Regions from separate parts of the Bacillus sp. K7 genome, predicted to be linked through region 2. Evidence: riboswitches for the same ligand, from Rfam matches in the RefSeq annotation. Region 2 holds a riboswitch; each other region holds the start of a gene.

Region 1 (2,201 bases), 390 kb from region 2:
TGGTTTTTACAACCTCGCCCCCGCCAATGACCGCTCCAGCGAGCACACCGACTGCGCACAGGATCAAAGCGTATGTTTTCTTTTTGATGGCTCCAGAGCCGTAAGCAACTCCCATCGAAGCTGCAGCGCCGCTTGCACCAATATTCATCGCGAAAAACAAGCTAAATAAAATAGCGGCTAATTCCATTTTACAGCTCCTTATTCATGCAGTCCGCATTCTGTTTTCGCCATACCATTCCATCTTCCTGAGCGTAAATCCTCTGCAGTAAAAGCTGGAGCGGTACAAGGCGCGCAGCCAATACTTGGATATCCTTGGTCATGAAGCGGATTGTAGTCCAGCTCATTCCGGGATGTGTATCTCCAAATGTCTTTCCAAGTCCAGTGGATAAGCGGACATACTTTTACTGATTTGAATTTTTCATCTTTATTTAAGAAATTCGTATTGGCACGACTCGGCCCTTGATCACGGCGCAGGCCGGAAAGCCAGGCCGGATGTCCCGAAAGCGCCTCTCTTAAAGGAACGATCTTTCTGAGATAGCAGCATTGATTCGGTTCTCTCTCCCACAGTTTATCGCCATATTCACCAGCTTGCTCCTCAAGCGTGAGATCTGGTTTTTTCAGGATGATATGAAGACCCGGATAACGCTCTTTCACTCGTTCAATCGTTTCATAGGTTTCTTTAAAATGAAGTCCTGTATCAAGAAACACAATCTCTGCGTCTTTTTTCACTTTATAAATTAAGTCAATCAGAACGATTCCCTCAATTCCGAAACTGCAGGCATAAACAAGCTGATTGCCGTAATGGCCGTATGCCCACTTTAAAACTGACAGCGCTCCTTTATAAGGATCGTCTTCCGGAAATGTAATCGTTGGCTCTTCCCAATTATCGTACGTTAACATTTCTTCTTTCCTCCTTTCGGAGACAAACAGTCGCTTTCTGCTGATTGCCTTTTTCCAATTGTAATGTCATGCGCGGCTGCGGTGATTGCCGCCATCCCTTCTTCCTCTTAAAATAAAAAACTTTCGATCCGGCGGAAAGAAAGACAAGAACAGCATGCAGCCCTTATCTTTCAAAATGGATTTCATTTTGCTGGAAGTAGCACCTTACAAACTGTGCAGGTTGCCGGGCTTCATAGGTCCAGTCCCTCAGCCGCTCTTGATAAGTTTTTAGATTTGTAGTAAATTTTAGCACAATTCTAACATAAGTCAACCCGACTTTTTTTATAGGATTAATAAAAAAACAGACCTCGGGGCCTGTTTTCAACTGCATCAAGGCTTTGAGGCCTCTGTGCATCAGCGAAATTTATTTATTATTTTTTAAACCAATCTTTTGACTCGGGATTTCGTTTCCACGTTTTCAGCTTTTCTAAATCCCCTGAATGAATATTTCCGTTTTCAAGCGCGACCTGTGTGAGCGCATCATAATCAGTTAAAGAGTAGTATGGCAGTTCTGCCTTCTCAAACGCTTCCTGCGCTTGAGAAAGCCCGTACGTAAAGATTGAGACGACACCAAGCACTTCACAGCCAGCCGCTTGTAAAGCTGCCGCAGCTTCAAGCACGCTGCCTCCTGTAGAGATTAAGTCTTCAATGACGACCGTTTTTTGCCCCTTTTGCACGGCTCCCTCAATCTGATTGCCTTTTCCGTGCGCTTTCGGCTTGCTTCTCACATAACACATCGGAAGGTTCAAACGGTCAGCCGCCAGAGCAGCATGAGGAATACCGGCTGTCGCTGTACCCGCAATCATTTCAGCTTCAGGAAAATGCTCTTCGACAAGCTTGCGGATGCCTGAGGCCACATCATTTCTGACTTCCGGGAAAGATAGCGTAAGGCGGTTGTCACAGTAGATTGGCGATAAAATGCCGCTTGCCCATGTAAATGGCTCGTTCGGGCGTAAAAATACAGCTTGGATGTCTAATAAATGTTTTGCGATGATTTGCTTCATGATTTGATTCCCTCCCATTCGAGTTTGACAGCTTCATAGGCTTTTACTGGGTTTTTCGCTTTTGTAATCGAGCGTCCTACTACAATTGCGGATGACCCTTTCTCTCTTGCAATTGCAGGTGTCGCTACGCGGATTTGGTCATTCGCAGCGTCTTCTGACAGCCTGATCCCTGGAGTGACAGTCAGAAATGAAGACGGCACCGCTTGGTAAATGGCTTTTGCTTCATGAACAGAGCAGACCACTCCATCCAATCCGCTT
Region 2 (2,201 bases):
TCTGTCACAAGAACGTGATCGCCCTGTGACAGAAGTAAAAATGCTGTCGAGATCGCAGCCATGCCTGAGCTAAAAGCCAATCCTCTCGTTCCGCCTTCCAGTGCGGCAATGGTTTCTTCGAGAGCTGTTCTTGTCGGCGTGCCTGAGCGGCTGTAGTCATATGCGCCAAACTCTTCAAATGAAGATTGATGAAATGTTGATGCATGCTGGATCGGCACACTGACGGCCCCTGTTGAACCGTCTGTTTTAAATGGATTGTGCACGAGCTGGGTTTCCAGCGTCCAATTGTGATTACTCAAATGAAACAGCTCCCTCTTTGACCTGACATAACGCCTGTTTTAGGTCTTCTTTTAAATCTTCCGCATGTTCAATTCCGACCGAAAAGCGCAGCAGACGATTGCAGACCCCGTTTGCGATGCGGATGTCTTCAGGAATATCCATGTGCGTCTGTGTGGCTGGATATGTAATAAAGCTCTCCACCCCGCCGAGGCTTTCCGCAAAACAAATGGTCTTCAGCGCTTTTAAAAACGGGTTCACCCACTCTTCTTTTTGCAGACGGAAGGACAGCATGCCGCCTTTTCCGGGATACAGCACATCCGCAATTTCTTCCTGCTCTTCTAAAAACGCCGCAAGCTCCTGCGCGTTTGCCTGATGCTGGCGCATTCTGAGGCTCAGCGTCTTCATTCCTCTCATGAGAAGCCATGAATCAAATGGAGGCAGGACAGCGCCGATGGCATTTTGGTGTTGAAACATTTCTTCTCCAAGCTGTTCATCTTTCACAACGACAAGCCCCGCAAGCAGGTCGTTATGCCCGCCTAAATACTTGGTTGCACTGTGTATCACAATGTCGGCTCCCAGCTCAAGCGGCTGCTGCAAGACCGGTGTGTAAAATGTATTATCAACGATCAGCAGAAGACCGTGCTCTTTTGTGATCTGGGCGATCTTTTCAATGTCCGCCTCCTGCATGAGCGGATTTGTCGGTGTTTCCACAAATACCGCTTTTGTATTCGGCGTTATCTTGGAGCGTAAACAGTCTTCGTCGCTGAAATCATCATAATGAAAGGTCAAGCCATATTTTTTCCATTCATTTTCAAACAAGCGGTACGTGCCGCCATATAGGTCGGATGAAACGATCAGTTCGTCTCCGCTTTTAAATAGCGCCATAATTGTTTGGATGGCCGCCATTCCCGAACTGAAGGCAAGCCCTCTCGCTCCGTTCTCTAAGCTGGCGATCGCGTCCTCCACAAGCTGGCGTGTCGGATTTTTTGTGCGGACATAATCAAATCCGGTTGATTCACCGATCCCTCTGTGGCGGTATGCTGTTGATAAATAAATAGGAGGACTCACTGTCCCCGTTACTTCGTCGCTTCGGTTCCCGATTTGGGCTAATTTCGTTTCAACATGCTGTGACATATAGCTGACACCTTCCCTTTTCAAAATAAAAAACCCCTTCTTCATAAGAAGAAGGGGTTTAAACGCTTCCTCTTATCTTCCAAGCATAAAACGCTTGCTGGATTTAGCACCTTGGCGCTTTGCACATATGCAAAACAGGCCGGTTGCTGAGGTTTCTAAGGGCCAGTCCCTCCACCTCTCACGATAAGAAATATCGATTTCAATTTTCTGATTGTTTTATATTAACTTAATTCGCAGTTTATTTCAATACTTTTTTCTTCGAGTTCCGAACGGTTTAAAGAGAGAAATTTCTAATAATTCATGGTACAATAATGGAAAACGCAAGAAAGTCTAGTTGTCCTGGAGGAATGTATTATGGCACCGAAAAACGGCACAGTGCAAGAAAAGAAATTCTTTTCGAAAGAGCTTAACGAGGAAATGACATTGCTCGTTTATCTGCCGTCCAACTACTCCCCTCTTTATAAATACCATGTTATTATCGCGCAGGACGGCCACGATTATTTCAGGCTGGGGAGAATTGGCAGACAGGTCGAGGAATTGCTGTCCAAACGTGAAATTGACCGGAGTATTATTATCGGTGTTCCTTATAAGGATGTTGATAAACGCAGAAAAACCTATCATCCGGAGGGCTCCAAGTTTTCAGCGTATAAACGGTTCATCGCCCATGAGCTCGTACCGTTTGCGGATGATGAGTATCCTACTTATCATGTCGGCTACGGACGCACGCTGATCGGCGATTCGCTCGGAGCGACCATATCGCTCATGACAGCACTCGATTATCCGAATAT
Region 3 (2,201 bases), 190 kb from region 2:
AATGTTGTCATTCATCGTGATGGTGCCGTCAAAATCACAAATAATGAATGGCTTTCGAGTCGTCATAAGGCTTCAACCTTTCCCCATTTATCAAGCGCCAGCTTCAGATCTTTGCATTGTTCGGCTTTTTCATCAATCGGCTGAGCTTCTAAAACAGCATCAATTATGGCTCTGAACGCTTTGCCACCGCCCTGGGCGCCGTTCGGATGTCCGTGTACGCCTCCCCCGGCGTTTATAATATGATCTATGCCGAAATTCCGCATTAAAAGCGGAACCATACCGGGATGAATGCCTGCTGACGGAACGGCAAATGTTTGGTTAAAGGCATCCTCTCTCACACATTCTTCGTGAATCGCCAGCGCATCTTCTTTTGGAAGCGCAACCGAACCGTACGGAGATGGGAAGAGACTGAAGTCGGCTCCGCAATACCGGTTCAATTTTCCGAGCAAAAGAGCGTGAGAAAATCCGTAGAACGGAGAAGACGTAAACGCCCCACTGACAGCTGGATGAGCCATAATCGGGATTGCGATTTCGGGATCTTCCGCCAAGCTTTGCATGACGTCCAAGCCGTAAGCGAAGACATTAAACAATAACGCATCCGCTCCCAATTCAGCAGCGCGTCTCGCTTTGTCGTTCAGATCAGCCGTACGCCCGGTCAAATTGACCGCATACAGCGTTTTATGCCCGGTTTGCTCATACGTTTCTTTCAATACTTGCTTTCCTTCTGTAATTCTTGTTTCAAAAGGCGCCAGGCCTGTCTCAAAGAAAATTTCATCGTCCTTAATCAGGTCAACTCCGCCAAGCGCCTGCTGTCTGAGCTGTTCTTTAATATCACTCAGGTCTCTTCCGATAACCCCTTTGAAAATGCTCATTAACAGCGGTCTCTCAAACTCTCCCAGCAGCTTTCGAATGCCGTATACACCAAACTTCGGTCCCGGCAGCGTGCGCTTAAACGCGTCAGAGAAGTGAAGATCGAGTAATTTGATTTTTCCGTCCAGCGACAGCTTCCCAAATACTGTTGTCAGCAAAGCCGGGATATCCTGAGAGAAATTGATGTCAGGATAGGCAATTGTGATCACCGCTTGTTTTCCTGACGCAGGAGTCCCTTCTCTTTCCTCGACCTTTATCACCCGTCCCTTGTGCTTTTGCATTTGTTCCTGTTTTACAAGGGGCAGATCAGTCCAGGAGCCTACTGTCAATCCTGTTGCGATTTGTTCCGCTTTTTTCTCTGTATCGGCTCCCGGTTCGGTCAGGAGATATGTTGCTAATAACTCACCCATGCCAGAGCTCCTTTCATTTCATCCATATAAAAAAACCTCTTCAAACAGCAATCGCGTCTAAAGAGGTTTCGTTTCTCGTCCGAATCTTATCTCTCAGCCGCCAGCTGCAAGAATTAGCACCGTGCTTTATAAGTCGGTTGCCGGGCTTCATCGGGCTCGTCCCTCTGCCTGCTCTTGATAAGAAAATATAGATTTTATAAATTATTTTGAATTATCCCATCGTTATCAAGTCTTGTCAATGCTTTTTTGGGTAAACAGGTTCAGCTTCCCAATTCGATAAGCGGCCTCTTTGAGTCTTTCTTCACTTGTCAGCAGCCCGACTCTGACATAGCCCTCGCCATATTCACCGAAACCATTTCCAGCCGCAACGGCCACATTCGCTTTTTCCAGCAAAAGGTCTGAGAACTGCTCGGAAGTATAGCCTTCAGGCACGGGCAGCCATGCAAAAAAAGAACCTGCCGGAGCAGCCACATCCCAGCCGATCTCCCGGCATGACGCAATCCAAGCGTTTCGCCTGCTTTCATATCGGGCATTTTGCTCCGCCACGCACGTTTGATCACCTAGCAGTGCCGCCGCTGCAGCCTCCTGAGTCGCTCTGAAAAGACTGACAAACATATGGTCTTGATAAAGATTGATCGCTTCAATGACCGAAGCGTTTCCGACGGCAAAGCCGATCCGCCACCCCGCCATATTATACGTTTTTGACAGCGTATAAATTTCAATGCCGATATCCTTCGCACCTTCAGTCTGCAAGAAGCTTAACGGCTTACAGCCGTCAAATCCTACAGCGCCGTAAGCAAAATCATGAACAACACAAATCCCGTTTTCTTTTGCAAAACTCACGGTTTCTTCAAAAAAACCGGAGGTAGCAACAGCTCCAGTCGGATTATTCGGATAATTCAAGTACATCAATTTCGCCTG

The links. A riboswitch is a leader RNA that binds a small molecule or an ion and turns the genes downstream of it on or off. The one in region 2 is predicted to bind S-adenosylmethionine.
Region 1: another riboswitch for S-adenosylmethionine. It lies ahead of M1D98_RS08245 (phosphoadenylyl-sulfate reductase); the one in region 2 lies ahead of metI (cystathionine gamma-synthase/O-acetylhomoserine thiolyase).
Region 3: another riboswitch for S-adenosylmethionine. It lies ahead of mtnW (2,3-diketo-5-methylthiopentyl-1-phosphate enolase); the one in region 2 lies ahead of metI (cystathionine gamma-synthase/O-acetylhomoserine thiolyase).

What each region holds. Positions count from the first base shown of each region.
Region 1 covers NZ_CP096406.1:1,623,039-1,625,239, reverse strand. The annotation lists gene cysP (sulfate permease) at 1-187, opposite strand, end outside; gene M1D98_RS08245 (phosphoadenylyl-sulfate reductase) at 199-900, opposite strand; SAM riboswitch class I at 1,061-1,166, opposite strand; gene pyrE (orotate phosphoribosyltransferase) at 1,311-1,943, opposite strand; gene pyrF (orotidine-5'-phosphate decarboxylase) at 1,940-2,201, opposite strand, start outside.
Region 2 covers NZ_CP096406.1:1,230,246-1,232,446, reverse strand. The annotation lists gene metC (cystathionine beta-lyase) at 1-299, opposite strand, end outside; gene metI (cystathionine gamma-synthase/O-acetylhomoserine thiolyase) at 292-1,413, opposite strand; SAM riboswitch class I at 1,483-1,603, opposite strand; gene M1D98_RS06205 (esterase family protein) at 1,768-2,201, shown strand, end outside.
Region 3 covers NZ_CP096406.1:1,422,618-1,424,818, reverse strand. The annotation lists gene mtnX (2-hydroxy-3-keto-5-methylthiopentenyl-1-phosphate phosphatase) at 1-66, opposite strand, end outside; gene mtnW (2,3-diketo-5-methylthiopentyl-1-phosphate enolase) at 63-1,280, opposite strand; SAM riboswitch class I at 1,364-1,464, opposite strand; gene mtnE (methionine-glutamine aminotransferase) at 1,506-2,201, opposite strand, start outside.